Regions from separate parts of the Staphylococcus sp. 231237_7MaSpsaltlick genome, predicted to be linked through region 1. Evidence: a T-box and tRNA genes for the amino acid it is inferred to sense, from the RefSeq annotation. Region 1 holds a T-box; the other holds one or more tRNA genes.
The links. A T-box is a leader RNA that pairs with one kind of tRNA and senses whether it is charged. The one in region 1 lies ahead of serS (serine--tRNA ligase), so its partner is inferred to be a tRNA-Ser.
Positions count from the first base shown of each region.

Region 2: it encodes a tRNA-Ser, which carries the amino acid that the T-box ahead of serS (serine--tRNA ligase) is inferred to sense. The anticodon was not compared.

Region 1 is NZ_JBICNX010000002.1:317,571-326,482, reverse strand. Features, by position in the region: gene ACF91D_RS04575 (AzlD domain-containing protein) at 1-205, opposite strand, end outside; gene ACF91D_RS04570 (AzlC family ABC transporter permease) at 202-903, opposite strand; gene serS (serine--tRNA ligase) at 1,231-2,514, opposite strand; T-box leader at 2,582-2,772, opposite strand; gene hutH (histidine ammonia-lyase) at 2,843-4,351, opposite strand; gene ACF91D_RS04555 (NAD(P)H-hydrate dehydratase) at 4,742-5,557, shown strand; gene gyrA (DNA gyrase subunit A) at 5,768-8,482, opposite strand; gene gyrB (DNA topoisomerase (ATP-hydrolyzing) subunit B) at 8,518-8,912, opposite strand, start outside.
Region 2 is NZ_JBICNX010000019.1:72,944-81,855, reverse strand. Features, by position in the region: gene ACF91D_RS24040 (IDEAL domain-containing protein) at 1-176, opposite strand, end outside; gene ACF91D_RS24035 (competence protein ComK) at 425-988, shown strand; tRNA gene ACF91D_RS24030 (tRNA-Asn) at 1,143-1,217, shown strand; tRNA gene ACF91D_RS24025 (tRNA-Ser) at 1,219-1,307, shown strand; gene ACF91D_RS24020 (CapA family protein) at 1,429-2,565, opposite strand; gene ACF91D_RS24015 (ArsR/SmtB family transcription factor) at 2,848-3,168, shown strand; gene arsB (arsenite efflux transporter membrane subunit ArsB) at 3,165-4,454, shown strand; gene arsC (arsenate reductase (thioredoxin)) at 4,467-4,868, shown strand; gene ACF91D_RS24000 (TM2 domain-containing protein) at 5,211-5,423, opposite strand; gene ACF91D_RS23995 (GNAT family N-acetyltransferase) at 5,599-6,153, shown strand; gene ACF91D_RS23990 (1,4-dihydroxy-2-naphthoate polyprenyltransferase) at 6,259-7,197, opposite strand; gene ACF91D_RS23985 (isochorismate synthase) at 7,384-8,736, shown strand; gene menD (2-succinyl-5-enolpyruvyl-6-hydroxy-3-cyclohexene-1-carboxylic-acid synthase) at 8,729-8,912, shown strand, end outside.

The sequences.
Region 1 (8,912 bases):
TATAACCCACCACGCCATCTTGTTGCTCGATAAGTCCGTCGATAATTAAAGCGGTGAATAATGTAATTGGAATAAATGAAAGCCATTTAATCACGCCTTCAGATAGCTTTATCTTAGTTATCAAAATGAACGGAATAATACGCGTGATCCACGTTACCACGCCGCATAACACGATAATTGTTAACATATGTATTGTCGTTGTCAACGTTCCATCACCACCCCAATTAGCGCTGCAATTGTCGAAGCTAATATAATAGCTAAATATGAAGGCATAAATAAACTTAAGGCAAACATCATTACAATCACGCATATAATCAATACAAAATATATATTTATTTTTGAACGTCTAATCCCTTCAAATTGTGAAACAGCTAAGAAAATAAACATAGCCGTAATTGCGAAATCTAATCCTAGCGATTCTGGTTGATGTATGTATTTTCCAAAGACCGCGCCAATAATACACGCAAATGTCCAAAACACATATGCCGTGACATTTAGCCCATGTAACCAACGGTCATTGATTTTCTCACCTTTTAAGTGTGGCGTAATTGCTACGCCAAATGTTTCATCTGTTACTAATGTAGAAAGACCGATTCTATTTAATAAACTATAGTTTTTATAACTTGGCGCAAGTGTCATACTTAATAAAAACATTCTTGAGTTCACAATGAACGTCGTCAATATAATTGCAGATATAGGGGTACCAGAAATAACAAGCGCACAAATAATAAACTGTGCCGCGCCCGCATATACTAACAAACAAAGTAAAATAATTTCCAACATACTAAAACCCGAGGCCACTGCAACAATTCCAAAAGACAGACCAACACCAGCGTAACCTAACAAAGTAGGAATACACGCTTTTACACCTTGTTTAAAAGTCATATGCGCCCCATTCCCCATTTTTCCACCCTCTTCCCTTCAACTCTAAAAACAGTAAATTCATTCTATTACAATAGCATAAAAACAATCAATACTTTTAGACGTTCGCTTGTGTGAGGTTAGACTAACGAGTGTCTTATAACATTGTTTAAAAGCTTTAAAAATAATTCAGAATTTTATGTTTTATTTTAGACTCCCCTGTTGCGTCATCACTTTTTAAATCGATTTAATAACTTTAGCAACATTGTTTTTATGTATTTCTCATACTCAACTTTTACACCTCCCCTACCCTCTCCGTACATATAAAAAAGTGCGTAGCTAATACTTTAACTACGCACTTTTAATAATTTATTTAATAGGACTGATGACTGTTTTTCCACCCATATACGGTACTAACGCTTCGGGAATTGTTACAGAACCATCTTCATTTTGATAATTTTCAACTATTGCAGCAAATGTACGTCCTACTGCTAAGCCACTACCATTAAGTGTATGTGCTAATTCTGGTTTAGCATTTTTATCACGTTTAAAACGAATATTTGAACGACGTGCTTGGAAATCAGTAATATTTGAACAAGAACTTATTTCTTTATATTCATTATAGCTTGGTAACCAAACTTCTAAATCATAAGTTTTACTTGAACCGAAACCGATATCGCCTGTACATAAAATAACACGGCGGTATGGTAAGCCTAATTCTTCTAAAATCGCTTCTGCGTGTTCAGTCATCTCATCTAGTGCCTTCCAAGAATCTTCTGGTTTTTCAAAACGAACCATTTCAACTTTATCGAATTGATGTAAACGGATAAGACCTCTTGTATCACGACCAGCTGATCCCGCTTCACTACGATAGCATGCTGATTGGGCAGTGAATTTAGCTGGTAATTCATCCGGCCCGATAATTTCATTACGGTAATAATTTGTCAGAGGTACTTCTGCAGTTGGTATTGTGTATAGACCCTCTTTTTCAACTTTAAATAAGTCTTCTTCAAACTTAGGTAATTGACCAGTACCATACATTGAATCAGCATTAACTAATTGCGGTACCATCATTTCTGTATAACCATGTTGTGTTGTATGTTTCGTAATCATATAGTTCATCAATGCTCTTTCTAATTGTGCACCTTCACCTGTTAAGAAAATGAATCTAGCGCCAGATACTTTAGCTGCACGTTCAAAATTGACCATTTTTAATTCTTCTACTAAGTCCCAATGTGCTTTTTCTTCAAAATCAAATGTTCTTGGTGTACCCCAACGTTTAACTTCTACATTGTCTTCGTCAGTGGCACCTTCAGGTACATCATCATGAATAATATTTGGAATGCGTGATAATTTATCATTAAGATCCACATCAACTTGATTTAGTGTGTCATCTAAAGTTTTAATTTCATCACCAAGTTTACGCATTGCTGAGATGGCTTCATCTGCGTCTTCTTTATTACGTTTCTTTTGAGCAATCTCGCCACTCACTTTATTACGCTCGGCTTTCATTTCTTCAGCTTTACTAATTAACTGACGGCGCTGCTCATCTAATTCTAGTACTTCGTCTACTACAGTAGCTTCCATCCCACGCTTAGCTACTTTTTCTTTAACGAAATCAGGGTCATTACGAAATAACTTAATATCTAACATAACTTCATCCATCCTTTCAATTTTTAAAAAATTTGGGATAAACACGCAAAAAAGACCACATCCCTCTACAAGGGACGTGGTCTACGTGTTGCCACCCTATTTAACAATCTAAAATTAGACTGCACTCTCACAAAAATAACGGTTAAATCCGATTGTTCTCTTATAGTAGGTAGATTCACATTAACCTTGGCTACCTGTTCACACTCAACACAGGCTCTCTGAAACCAGAAAATTAATACTACTTATCCTACGAACAATGACTTATTAAGTTAAATTAAATATAGCAAATAACATCATTTTTTTCAAGAGTGATAGTATCTATAGTCAATTATATTTCATCCATATAAGCAACATCGCGTAAATATTGTGATACTGCTGCAATATCTTTATGAAATTGTCTATCTTCTGTGATAGATGGCACAATATGGCGTAATTCTTGATATTTTTCATAGGTCTTAGGTGACAACTTATCAATATCTTTATATTCAACAGCTTGCAGAGCAATGATTGCTTCAATGGCCAATACACGACGTGCATTTTCAATCATTTGATAACCATGTCTTGAAGCAATTGTTCCCATTGAAACATGATCTTCTTGGTTAGCAGAAGATGGTATAGAATCAACACTTGCTGGATGTGCAAGTGTTTTATTTTCTGAAACAAGACTTGCTGCAGCATACTGCATAATCATCGCACCACTTTGTAACCCTGGTTGTGGGCTTAAAAAGGCTGGTAATCCATTATTCAATTGAGGGTTTACCAAGCGTTCTAGACGTCGCTCTGAAACGTTTGCTAATTCACTTACACCAAGTTTTAAAAAGTCTAAAGCAAACGCTATAGGTTGACCATGGAAATTTCCTCCTGATATAACAAGTGTTTCATCATCTTCATCAAATATAAGCGGGTTATCATTTGCAGCATTCATTTCAAACTCTAATTTTTCCTTCACATAATTGAATACTTGGAAGCTAGCACCATGAATTTGAGGGATACAACGTAAAGTATAAGCGTCTTGTACACGCACTTCACCTTGGTTTGTCGTCAATCCTGAACCTTCCAACCAGTCTAACATTCTCGCGGCAACATCTATTTGTTCTTTGAAGTTACGGGCTTTATGTACCTTTTCATTATATGCATCTATAATACCATTTAGGGCTTGATGTGTAAGTGAAGCTATCCATTCCGCCTGATAACCTAAATCTTCCGCTTCTATATAATTGATAACACCTTGTGCAGTCATTGCTTGTGTACCATTAATCAACGCTAAACCTTCTTTAGCTTGTAACTCCAATGCTTTGTGATTTAACTGGTTTAAGACATACCGGCTGTCCACTTCTTCTCCTTTATAAAAAACGTTCCCTTCTCCTATTAGCGCTAAAGCCAAGTGTGATAGCGGCGCTAAATCTCCAGAAGCACCTAATGAGCCTTGTTGCGGGATAACAGGTATAATTCTTTGATTGATGTAATACACTAGTTGCTCTACTAAATCTACTGTTGCGCCAGAATGTCCTTTTAATAAGGTGTTTAATCTTAATACCATCATCACTAACGCTACTTCTTCTGAAAATGGTTCACCAATGCCACATGCATGGGAACGAATTAAATTGACTTGTAATTGATTATATTCTCCTTCGTCTATACGTACATCACTAAACAGACCAAATCCAGTTGTGATTCCGTAAACTGTTTCTTTATTCTTTATAATATCTTCGACCGTTTGACGACTCTTTTTCACACGTTCAAATGCATTTTCCGTAATTTCTACCGTCTCTTCTTTATTTAAAAACTGTTTAATATCATTAATCGTTAATGTTTCCCCATTAAGTTGTAATGTCATTTTCCCATCTCCTTGCTTAATATTTTTCTCTGATTATTTTGAGTATACGCTTACATTTTTTACTGGACAATAGCTTAGCCAATATCCGTAACATGGTATTAAATTACTGTTTTAATGGGATAAAGTTGTAATAAAAATAAGTTTATTGAAATTAATAAATTCTTAACTCTTTTAACTGTTGACTAATAGGACAACCAGGTATAATATTTCTTATTGTATTTATAATTCCTATGACGAAAACTAAGGAAAATTAATTGCAATACAAATAATTCTGCAATTGTTATAATCGCTATTAAAAGTAGAATCATTTCAATATGTTAGTCGGTTAATTTTCTTTATTAAAATATAGAAATTTACACACATTCAATAATTTAAGAAGGAGGTTTCAAAATGGAAACTTTATCATCAGTAAGCATTCCAAAACGTAAAGATGAAACACATAAAGGCGATTATGGTAGAATTCTTTTAATTGGCGGTAATGCAAACTTAGGTGGTGCAATCATGCTTGCAGCACGCGCATGTGTATACAGTGGTAGTGGTTTAATAACAGTAGCAACACATCCAACAAATCATGCTGCTTTGCATTCACGTTGTCCTGAGGCAATGGTAATCGATATTAATGATACAAAAATGCTAACAAAAATGATTGAAAACACCGATTGTATCTTAATCGGCCCAGGGTTAGGCTGTGATTTTAAAGGTAATAACGCTATTACTTTCCTACTTCAAAATATACAACCACATCAAACACTTATAGTTGATGGTGATGCTATTACGATTTTCAGTAAATTGAAACCTGAAATTCCAACTTGCAAAGTTATTTTCACGCCACATCAAAAAGAGTGGGAACGTTTAAGTGGTATCCCGATAGAAGAACAAACTTATGAGCGTAACCGTGAAGCGGTAGACCGTATCGGGGCAACAATTGTATTGAAGATGCATGGTACAGAACTCTACTTTAAAGATAAAGATTACAAACTACCTATTGGTACACCAGCGATGGCCACTGGTGGCATGGGTGATACTTTATCTGGTATGATAACTAGCTTTGTAGGCCAATTTAATGACATCGAAGAAGCTGTTACAAGTGCGACATATACACACAGTTTTATTGGAGAACAATTAGCTGAGAAAATGTATGTTGTTCCACCTTCCAGACTTATCAGCGAAATTCCAATTGCTATGAAATCATTGGAAAATAATTAATATAAAAAGACCCGCCTCATTTGAGGTGGGTCTCAGACTATCGACAAAGCCTCCGCCTTTGTTGGCAATTTTTTGGTGCACGTTTTCCGCGGCGCGGGTACTGCCTTAGCATGTAGTCTTCGGCTAGTGCTCTCCTCGCAGGAGTCGGTCCAAATCACTGCCGATATTCTAAAAGACCCACCTCATTTGAGGTGGGTCTTTTAGTTCGAGTTATTCTTCTTCGTTGTCTTCATCTGCTGTTTGGTCTGCGTTGTCTATATCTTCATTAACACGATCCATAAAGTCTTGTCTTACTTCTTGTCGTTCATCATTGCCTGACGTGTTATCTTCTTCATCGACTTCTGTGTGAATTGCATTTCCAGGGGCATCACCTTCTACGATGACTTCACTGTTTTGTGAATCTTGCAAATCAGTTTGTGATGCATTGTTATTGTCTACATCAGATGCTATAGCTTCAGTTGATTCCCCATCTTTATTAATGTCATCTTCATCGTTTACTTTGGCTACTGTTGATACAATTTGATTTTCACCTAATTTAATCAATCTTACACCTTGAGCAGCACGGCCATTTTGCGAAATATCTTCTACATCAATACGGATAATGACGCCTGAGTTTGTTACAACCATCAGATCTTCTTCTCCAGTTACTGAAGTAATACACACAATGTTACCGTTACGTTCAGTAATTGTAGCTGTTTTTATACCTTTACCGCCACGATTTGATAATCTGTAATCACCAACTGGCGTACGTTTACCGTACCCATTTTCAGTAACGACTAGAATCTCTTCATCGCTATCAGCATTAGTAACATCTAAACCGACAACTTTATCGTCTTCTCTTAATGTAATACCTTTAACACCTGCTGCTGTACGACCAAGCGGGCGCAAGGTTGTTTCATTAAAGCGTATTAGTGATGCATGAGATGTGCCAATCAGAATGTCTTGTTCTCCATCAGTGAGACGAACAGCAATCAGTTCATCATCATTTTTGAAGCTAATGGCAATCTTACCGTTTTTATTGATATGAGAGAAGTTACTCAATGCAGAACGCTTCACTCTACCTTTGCGTGTTGCAAATACTAAGTAATCATCTTCACTTTCTAAGTCTTTAACCGCAATCATAGTACTGATTGATTCATCGTTATCAAGTTCAATAGCATTGACTACTGGGATACCTTTAGACTGACGTGATAGCTCAGGCACTTCATAACCTTTAAGTTTGTACACACGTCCTTTATTAGTAAAGAATAATACGTTGTCGTGCGTACTTAACGTTACGAGCTGACTAACAAAGTCTTCTTCAAGTGTATTCATACCTTGTACGCCACGTCCACCACGATGTTGTGCTCTATATGTAGAAACTGGTAAACGTTTAATATAGTTATTGTGACTTAATGTGATCACGATTTGTTCTTCAGGTATTAAATCTTCATCTTCAATATCGTCTAGTCCACCAAGTTGAATTTCAGATTTACGTTCATCACCATAGCGTTCACGTATATCAATTAATTCATTACGGACAATTTGTAATAATTTTTCTTCATCGGCAAGAATCTCTTTTAATTCTTCAATATATGCAATTAATTCATTATATTCAGCTTCAATCTTATCGCGTTCTAAACCTGTTAGTCGTCTTAAACGCATATCTAAAATAGCTTGAGCTTGACGTTCAGATAATTTAAATTGTTCTTGTAAGCTAGCCATCGCTACTTTATCAGTTTCTGATTCACGAATTACTCGAATGATTTCATCGATATGGTCTAATGCAATTCTTAGTCCTTCTAAAATATGTGCACGATCTAATGCTTTCTTCAAGTTATATTCTGTACGTCTACGTACAACCACTTTTTGATGCTCTAAATACTCTTCTAAAGCTTCTTTAAGTGAAATTAATTTAGGTCTACCATTAACTAAAGCAATCATATTTACACCAAATGATGTTTGTAATGGCGTTTGTTTATATAAATTATTTAATACGACGCTTGCGTTTGCATCTTTACGGATATCAATAACAACACGCACGCCTGTACGTAAACTTGTTTCGTCACGTAAATCTGTAATACCATCAATTTTTTTATCACGTGCTAATTCTGCAATTTTTTCAATCATACGTGCTTTATTTACTTGGTACGGAACTTCTGTAACGACAATGCGTTGGCGTCCGCCACCACGTTCTTCTATTTCTGCACGTGAACGCATTTGGATAGACCCTCTACCTGTTTCAAACGCACGACGAATACCACTCTTTCCAAGTATAATACCTGCCGTCGGAAAATCAGGACCTTGAACATCTTCCATTAATTCTGCAACAGTAATATCAGGATTATAACTTAAACTCAACACACCATTAATAACTTCTGTTAAATTGTGCGGCGGAATATTGGTAGCCATACCTACTGCAATCCCTGAAGCACCATTAACTAGTAAGTTTGGGAATCTTGAAGGTAAGACTGCCGGCTCTCTCTCATTGCCATCGTAGTTATCTATAAAATCAATCGTATCTTTGTTTATATCTCTAAGCATTTCTAATGTGATCTTAGACATACGTGCTTCAGTATAACGCATCGCCGCTGCACCATCGCCATCCATTGAACCAAAGTTACCTTGTCCATCAATTAAAGGATATCGATAGCTGAAGTCTTGTGCCATTCTTACCATTGCTTCATAAATAGATGAGTCACCATGTGGGTGATATTTACCCATTACGTCCCCAACAATACGGGCAGACTTCTTGTACGACTTATCTGGTGTCATACCTTGTTCGTGCAAACCATATAATATACGTCGATGTACTGGTTTCAAACCATCTCTAACGTCTGGTAAAGCACGTGATACAATAACGCTCATCGCATAATCTAAAAACGATTCGCGCATCTCACTCGTTATATTTCGTTCATTAATTCTTGATTCAGGTAATTCAGCCATCAAGATATCCTCCTTCAAAAATTCAGTTCATTGTATTAGAAATCTAGGTTGGCATAGACTGCGTTATCTTCAATAAACTGTCTACGATTCTCAACAACGTCTCCCATAAGCATTTCAAAAACCTGATCTGCCTCTATCGCGTCATCTAATGATACTTGCAACATAGCTCTATTTTCTGGGTTCATTGTTGTTTCCCATAATTGGTCTGCGTTCATTTCACCAAGACCTTTATAACGTGCGATTGACCATTTTGGTGTAGGATCTAACTCGGCTTTAAGTTTTTCCAATTCACGTTCATTAAACACATAATACTTCTGTTTACCTTGTGTTAGTTTAAATAAAGGCGGTTGAGCAATATATACATAGCCTGCTTCTATTAATGGTCTCATAAAGCGATAGAAGAATGTTAATAGCAATGTTCTAATATGCG
Region 2 (8,912 bases), on a different contig from region 1:
TAGCGTTTGAAATCATTCTCGTTTTTATTTTTTAGAGCATCGTCTATTAAATGTTCTAACTCATGCTTACGAACGTTACGTAGCGATTCATCAATTATTAGTTCGATACCCAAATCATTGATAGTAGATACAAAGGACTCTAATGTATTATATTTAACATGTGTGTTATGTTTCATTTTAACCACTGCCTTTCTATATATTTACATGTAGTATACAGTTTTTTTATATTGAAATCAACAAATATTCTGACTATTCCGAAAAAATAAGTGTAAAATGCAACTTTCAAAAAATAAAAAATGGCAAAAACTTTTTTGCGAAATTTAAGTTGATGGTAATTAAGAAAGAATTTTATATTATTTTGTTGATTTTAAATTATTTGTGTTATATTATTTGCTTATCACCAAAGTATAAGGAGGCATCAATTATGAATTTGCATTATGTAATTAAAAAAGGTGATATGGCATTGCAACCTTGTAATGTGTCATTTGGTTTGTTAGAAGGTACCCGGGTGTTTAAATATAAGGATGAATGTACAGTAATCAAAGATCGAACACCTAAAATTATTGATCGCTCATGTAGGTTTTACGGTAGTAGTTATAATTTTAAAAAAGAGGATACAATGCGAATTACGGGCATTAGTAGTAAACCACCACTTCTATTTACTCCATTATTTCCCACTTATTTTTTCCCAACTCACTCTGATAGAAAAGATGAAAACACATGGATTAACATTCACTATGTTGAACAAATAAAGCCACTAAAGGATAAAAAATGTAAAGTTATCTTTGTAGACAATCAAACGATAACAGTTAATATCTCTGCTCACAGTATGCATCATCAATACTTGAATGGTATATATTATTACTACATGATGGATAGAGCAGCTAGAGTAGCTACATTTGATCCTGATTCCCCAATCGATTATACAAAACCACAATTAAATATTTATGAAGCATTAGCCAAATACTCTTTATTCGAGCACAAATAGCTAACGAAAATGAATTTTAAATGTAAAAGATAAAGTATGTGGAATATTATATTAAATTAGTGTAAATATTCCGCATATTTTTTTAACATTTATACTTGAAAAATCTGCTGTTATTGATATAATTATATTTGTGCTTGATAAGAGAACACATTAATCCACAGTAGCTCAGTGGTAGAGCTATCGGCTGTTAACCGATCGGTCGTAGGTTCGAGTCCTACCTGTGGAGCCATGGAAACGTACTCAAGTTGGCTGAAGAGGCGCCCCTGCTAAGGGTGTAGGTCGCGAGAGCGGCGCGAGGGTTCGAATCCCTCCGTTTCCGTATAGAGAAAACCCGTTAAGTTAACGTAATTAAACGTTGATTTAACGGGTTTTTTGTTGTGTTTGGATAAATATCGTTAATAGAGATAATTAACCTTCACCCTAACAACACGTTCATAATGCTAATAGCTGTTATTGTCTAAAAAACGTTCATCAATAACATTTGTCGTAATTTGTTGTAATTGTGATTTAGACATATTAGTATTTCTTTGATATTGCAAACCATGTTGATCAGCTAATTTATTAGGATAATCATTTAACATATAAACTTTGAAGTGATGCCTACTGTCATTATTGTATGGAGCAGTCATTTCATAATGATTAACGATTGAGCGCCATTTTACGTCGGAGATTTTGGTGTCGTTATGATTATTTGCAATTTTAAATTGAATACTGCCTCCTAAATGATTACTTTCAGTCCCCGTTTCTTGGCCATTTAAGAAGTTTCCGAGAGAATAAGCGACTAATGTCTTATGGTTTTGTGTACCTTTAACCCATTCAACAGGTTGTATTACATGTGGATGCATACCTATAACGACGTCGACATTTTGTTTGGCTAAGAATTTAGCATATTCCTTTTGTTTTTTACTTGGCTTGTGGCTGCCTTCCTTACCCCAATGCATAGAAATGACAATAAAATCACTATGTTGTTTTGCTTTTTTTATATCTCTTTTGATTTGTTGCTTGTTTATATATTTTATTTGATAGGGTGATTTGGGTGTTAAATTATTTGTGCCAAATGTATAACTTAACATGGATACTTTAGTATTTTTGATGTTTATGGTAGGTGTTTTATTATAATCGTTCTTACTTTTAAACATACCAGTGAATAGTGCTTTATCTTGGTATTTATGCCATGTTGATAAACTGTTATTGATACCACTAGTGCCTTGATCTAAGGAGTGGTTGTTTGATCCATTAATAAGATTAAATCCAGTATCAATTACAGCTTTTGCGACTACAGAAGGGGTATTAAATCTTTTAAAACCTGAAAATGGACGATCATCTCCACCTAGAGGTGATTCTTGGTTAATATATGCAAGGTCTTTGTCTTGTATGTAAGGAGCAATTGGTCGGTACATTTTTTGGAAATTATATGAATCTTTTCCGTTATTAGCATCTTGATAGACAACTGGATGTATTAAATTATCACCTACAGCTATAAAATCAATTTGTTGTCGTTGATGATTGATTAACAAGCTGATAAACATCCAACAAGTTATTACGAATATCAGAATGTATGTAAATATTCTTTTCATCGTGTCACTCCTATAAATGTGAATAATAGCTATTTGCATTGATACCATAATCTATCCGTTAATTAATAAAGTCACTTATATAAATCGAGCAGTTATTAAATTTGAATCGCAATTTAATGTTGTTAAAATACATTACCCTTAAAAATAAGAAATATAATGATTAGGTGGCTTTTTTATTAAAAATAATTTGAATATCAGTCCTAGTAATCTATTAATTTGAAAAGTATATAGACAAATATCTATATAGATGGTAATCTATATAGAACTATGGAGGTGCTATGATTGGCATATCAAAAAATTGCAAGGCTGTTAAAGGTATTAGCAGATCCAAATAGACTCGAGATATTAGATTTATTATCATGTGATGAGCTTTGTGCACATGATTTATTAGGGCATTTTCAATTTTCTCAACCTACATTGAGTCATCATATGAAGGCGTTATTAGATTCTGAACTAATAACAATGCGTAAACTAGGCAATAAACGGATGTATCAGTTGAATCATAAGTTGATGACTGAAGTGACTGAGCATTTGGATAATATAAACACGAATCATGTACGTTGTATTTGTAGAGATCTCAATAAAGGTGAGTGTAATTCATGACTGTGTTAGCAATTGTCTTGTTTTTAGTGACTTTATTTTTTGTAATTTGGCAACCTAAAGGGTTAGATATTGGTATTACGGCGATGATCGGTGCAATAATTGCCATTATAACTGGTGTAGTGAGTTTCTCAGATGTGTTTGAGGTGACTGGAATTGTTTGGAATGCGACGTTAACTTTTGTCGCAGTAATATTAATTTCTCTAATACTTGATGAAATAGGTTTCTTTGAATGGGCAGCATTACATATGGTCCGGGCATCGAATGGTAATGGTCTAAAGATGTTTATTTATATAATGGTATTAGGGGCGGTCGTCGCAGCATTTTTTGCTAATGATGGGGCAGCGTTGATATTAACACCGATTGTGTTAGCAATGGTTCGGACGCTAGGTTTTAATAAAAAAGTTATTTTCCCATTTATTATCGCAAGTGGTTTCATAGCAGATACTACATCGTTACCACTGATAGTAAGTAATTTAGTGAATATAGTATCTGCGGATTATTTTGATATTGGTTTTGTGGAATATATGGTACGAATGATAATTCCAAATTGCTTTGCATTGATAGCAAGTATCATTGTTCTGTGGTTATATTTTAACAAATCAATTCCAAATTCATTTGAAACGAAACATATTGCAGAGCCTGTAACGGTAATAAAAGATATGAAATTATTTAAATTTTCATGGGTTGTCCTGATTATATTATTGATTGGTTATTTAATAAGTGAATTTATTCAAATACCAGTTTCAATTATAGCTGGAGTGTGTGCTTTATTATTTATATTATTAGCCAGACGTTCAGCTGCAGTGAATACTACGACGGTAATTAAGGGAGCACCTTGGAATATCGTTATTTTTTCAGTAGGAATGTATTTAGTAGTATATGGTTTGAAAAATGTTGGCATAACAACGCTATTAAGTAGTTTGTTAAATGATATTGCTCATTATGGCTTATTTGGTAGTGTAATGGGAATGGGCTTTATTTCTGCAATACTTTCATCTGTTATGAATAATTTGCCAACGGTCCTGATTGATGCTATTGCGATAGGGCAATCAAATGTAACAGGAGTGTTAAAGGATGGCATGATATATGCAAATGTCATTGGTTCTGACTTAGGTCCAAAGATTACGCCTATTGGTTCTTTGGCTACATTGCTTTGGTTACATGTATTATCACAAAAAGGTGTCAAAATATCTTGGGGAACATATTTTAAAACAGGTATTGTAATAACAATCCCAGTGTTGTTTTTTACGTTATTAGGATTATATTTAACACTTATTATATTTTAAAGGAGAAATAAAATGAATAAGAAAACGATCTATTTTATATGTACAGGTAATGCTTGTAGAAGTCAAATGGCAGAAGGATGGGCACATAAAATTTTAGGTGATAATTGGAATGTCTATTCTGCAGGAATTGAGACACATGGCGTTAATCCGAAAGCAGTAGAAGCTATGTTAGAGGTAGGTATCGATATTTCAAATCATACCTCGGATTTAATTGATAGTGAAATATTGAACCAGGCTGATTTAGTTGTTACGTTATGCAGTGATGCTGATAACAATTGTCCTGTATTACCTAAGCATGTGACTAAGCAGCATTGGGGATTTGATGATCCAGCTGGACAGGATTGGACAAAATTTCAAAGCGTACGTGATGAAATAGGAGATAGAATTCAACAATTCAAATTAGAAAATAGTTAGTATAGTGGTCAAATTGCATTATAAATTAAAATTAGCTATCTTTTTAACTTAAATGTGTGTTTACTTATTAATTAGTTAGTTGCATATATAGAAAAATACAAAACACCGGATGAGACATTTATAGTGCCTCACTCGGTGTTTTTATAATATATAATGGTTGGTTTATTTTTTACTTATTAAATTCTTTATCGCCTTTACTATATAACTTACAGCAATAGCTCTAAATACACGTTTGATAATATTTCCCATAGGTAGTACCCCCTTAACAATTATGCAATTTATTCAAAATGCTATATAAAAGTACATACCCGTTTTTTGTTATTTTAACTAGTATATTATGATTTATTTTTCAAATGAAATTAAGCCATCATCATCAGCTTTTTTGAAAAATATAGTAATAATCCCACTTATAATTGCGATAATATATGGAATCCCTGTCCAAAAGAACACTAAATGGAGCATACCTTGTAACAATTGATTGGAATAAAATTTGTGAACGCCTATCCAGCCAAGAAAGAAGCATAATACAACATATATCACTTTGTTAACTTTCACGATCTCTTACCTCTCTTTGAATAATAATAAATAAATTATCTTATAAATTAGTATAAACAACAATTAAAAACTATTAAATGTGAAAATTAGTGACATTGTAAGTAAGAACTTCGAATTTTAAAATAATTTCAGATATAATAATAGGTGATTAAATGTGTAAATGAGGAGAGCAATTATGATTAGAAAGGCACAACCTAAAGATAGACAACAGTTAGCGCAATTATGTTATATCATATGGGAAGAACTAGAAATTCCGTTGGTACGTCATGTGCAAAAGGAGCGTTTGTTGCAAATTATAGAGCGCAGTATGATTGAGGTACCTTATAGGGGACATATAGACAATATTTGGGTTTATGAAATAGATGGAGCAGTTGCAGGATGTTTAATTGCTTATCCAGGTGATAAGGAATTAGCATATGAAAATGCTTGGCTCGAGCTAGAATTGGATGAAGATGTCTCACGTTTGGGGACGCCAATGCCAACTAAAGAAGCAAGCGATGATGAGTGGTACATTGAAACAGTGGCAACATTTGCAGAATACAGAGGTCAAGGAGTTGCTACACAATTGATTAAACATGTAATCAATACAGCACCCGACCAAAAATGGAGTTTAAATTGTGATTTAAATAATTCTATTGCTTTGAGTGTATATAGTAAGTTGGGCTTTGTAAGTGAACGTCAAATAGACTTGTATGGTCATATGCATCACCATATGATTTATACGCAATAATATAAAAGCAGCCGGCCTATTGACTAAAGGTACCGACTGCTAAATAACTCGTATTAAGTTGTTGTATCGCTTGTATTATGAATTAGGTGAGATGGAACTCTAAAATTAAATACCACCCAGTAATGCGCTAATATAAATACCTAGTGCATATAAAACACCGAAAAATGTGTTGGTTTTACCTGTTGCTGCCATTGCAGGCATCATTGATTCAGGCGTGTCATATTTTTTGAAACGTCGAACAGCCTTTATTGGTAAAGGGAATGAAAGCAACGCTAATAAGAAGAAAATAGAGCCACCAGGTTTGAAAAATGTTATATAGATTACTAGGACATATGCGACGATATACATAAATGCTAAGAAATAAATAGAGAAGCGTTTGCCTAAAAGAATAGGTAACGTTTTACGACCGCTTTCTTTGTCTTTAACACGATCTCGGATATTATTGGCCATATTAATTAAACCAATCGTTATAACAATTGGAATACTGATCCAAATCGCTAAACTCTGAATATTTTCTGTTTGAATAAAGAATGAAATTAAAATAATAAACATACCCATAAACACACCAGAAAATAGTTCGCCGAATGGAGTCCATGAAATAGGGAATGGTCCACCCGTATATAAATAACCAACGGCCATACAAACGAGACCAATAGGTAATAACCAGAATGAACTATTCATTGCAATGAATATACCTAGTAATGCGGCAATGATATAAAATGCAATAGCTAAATTCATTACACGCTTTGGCGTCATTCCGTTACGTACAATCGCACCACCGATTCCCACGGAAGTATGATCGTCTAGCCCTTTTTTGAAATCATAGTATTCATTAAACATATTAGTTGCCGCTTGAATTAATAAACAAGCAAGTAACATCGCTAAGAATAGACTAAGGCTGAGATGGTCTTCGCTGCCTAATAAGAAAATCTTTGCAGTAGCAGTACCTACGAGCACTGGAACGACAGCTGCTGTTAATGTATGTGGTCTCATCAAGTGCCAATATTTTTTGACAGTTGAATATTGTTGATATTGAGATGCCATAGTGTAAATACCTCTTATCCTTTAAATTAATAATATTTTATCAAATCAATTTTAATAGAAGATGTTATTTAGGTCAAATAACGTAAAATTAGTACAAACGAATTAAGCTCATATCCGTACACACATTGTGAAAAGTGGTACAATATTATAATGAGTGAAAACTGATAAATGAAAGAAGTGAAATAGATGACATTGGACGTCAAGGAAAGTGAAATTGTCGAAGCGGTATATGAGAGTAAGCATACTTGGGTTTCAGTTGAAGCAACATTGGACTATGAATTAGACCCGACTGAATTATTTCATATAACAGAAGATAGTGCAGGTGACCGTTTTTATTTTAGAAAAAATGACAACGAAACTTCATTCTTTGGCTATCATGCTATTAAGAGGTTTAAAAATGACTTTGAAAATAAACAGTCTATTTTCAGAGAATGGGAAAAATATAAAAATGACATTGCTTTAATACATCCGAGTTCTACAAAGCATCATCTTAAGATATGTGGAGGATTTCAATTTTCTTCTCATAAATCGGGAGATGAATGGCGTGAATTTGGTATCAATCACTTTATTTTACCTGAAGTGTTGGTAACAATGGAACATGGGAAATCATATATCACTTATACTGTTGAGACAGATAAATTTGAAATTGAAACATTTTTAGCAATTATTGAGAAATTAACTCAACCGAATATTTCACCAGATTTTGAACGTGGAGAGATTAAACGCATCGAAGATATATATAAAGATGAGTGGCGTGATTTAGTTAAAGATACAATCGATATTTTAGACGAAAATAAAAAAATTGTACTTGCGCGTAAGCGAATGATTCAATTTGATAAAAATATAAACATCCCCTATATATTAAAACAAGCAATACAAGGTGAACGAAATAGCTATTTATTTGTTCTGGAATCACAAGGAAGTGTATTTTTCTCACAAACTCCAGAACAATTAATGGAAGTGAATGACGATGTATTATCAACTAAAGCTGTTGCAGGGACGATTAAGCGCACGCATGAAGAGGCAATCGATAAAGCAAATATTGATGCATTCTTAAATGATGAAAAGAACTTAAATGAACATCGTTTTGTTGTTGAAAGTATATTGCATGATATTAAACCATATGTTGAACATATTGAATTTAATAAAGAACCACAAATTTTAACTAATGATCATTTGTATCATTTATATACAAAAATCAAGGGACAATTAATTGATGAGTCGTATATTGGTTTGTTGGATAGTTTGCATCCAACTCCTGCGTTAGGTGGCTTTCCAAAGAAAGAAGCCATTGAGTATATTGAACAAAATGAATTCGGTACACGAGGTTTGTATGGCGCACCGGCTGGTTATATTGATATGTATGATAACTGTGAATTTATTGTCGCAATTCGTTCGATGCTTATTAAAAAGAACCAAGCTACATTATATGCTGGTTGCGGTATTGTATTTGATTCGGATGCCGATAGTGAAGTTGAAGAAACAGCGGTCAAATTTAATCCTATGATGAAAGCTTTAGGAGTCGATGATTATGAGTAAGCATATTGAAGCTTTAACCAATCAAGTATTTACTTTTGTTTCAGAATTATATGCATATGGTGTGCGAGAAGTAGTAATTAGTCCTGGATCACGCTCGACACCGCTAGCAATAGCAATTGAGGCGCATCCGTTAATGAAGTCTTGGGTTCATCCAGATGAACGTAGTGCGGCATTTT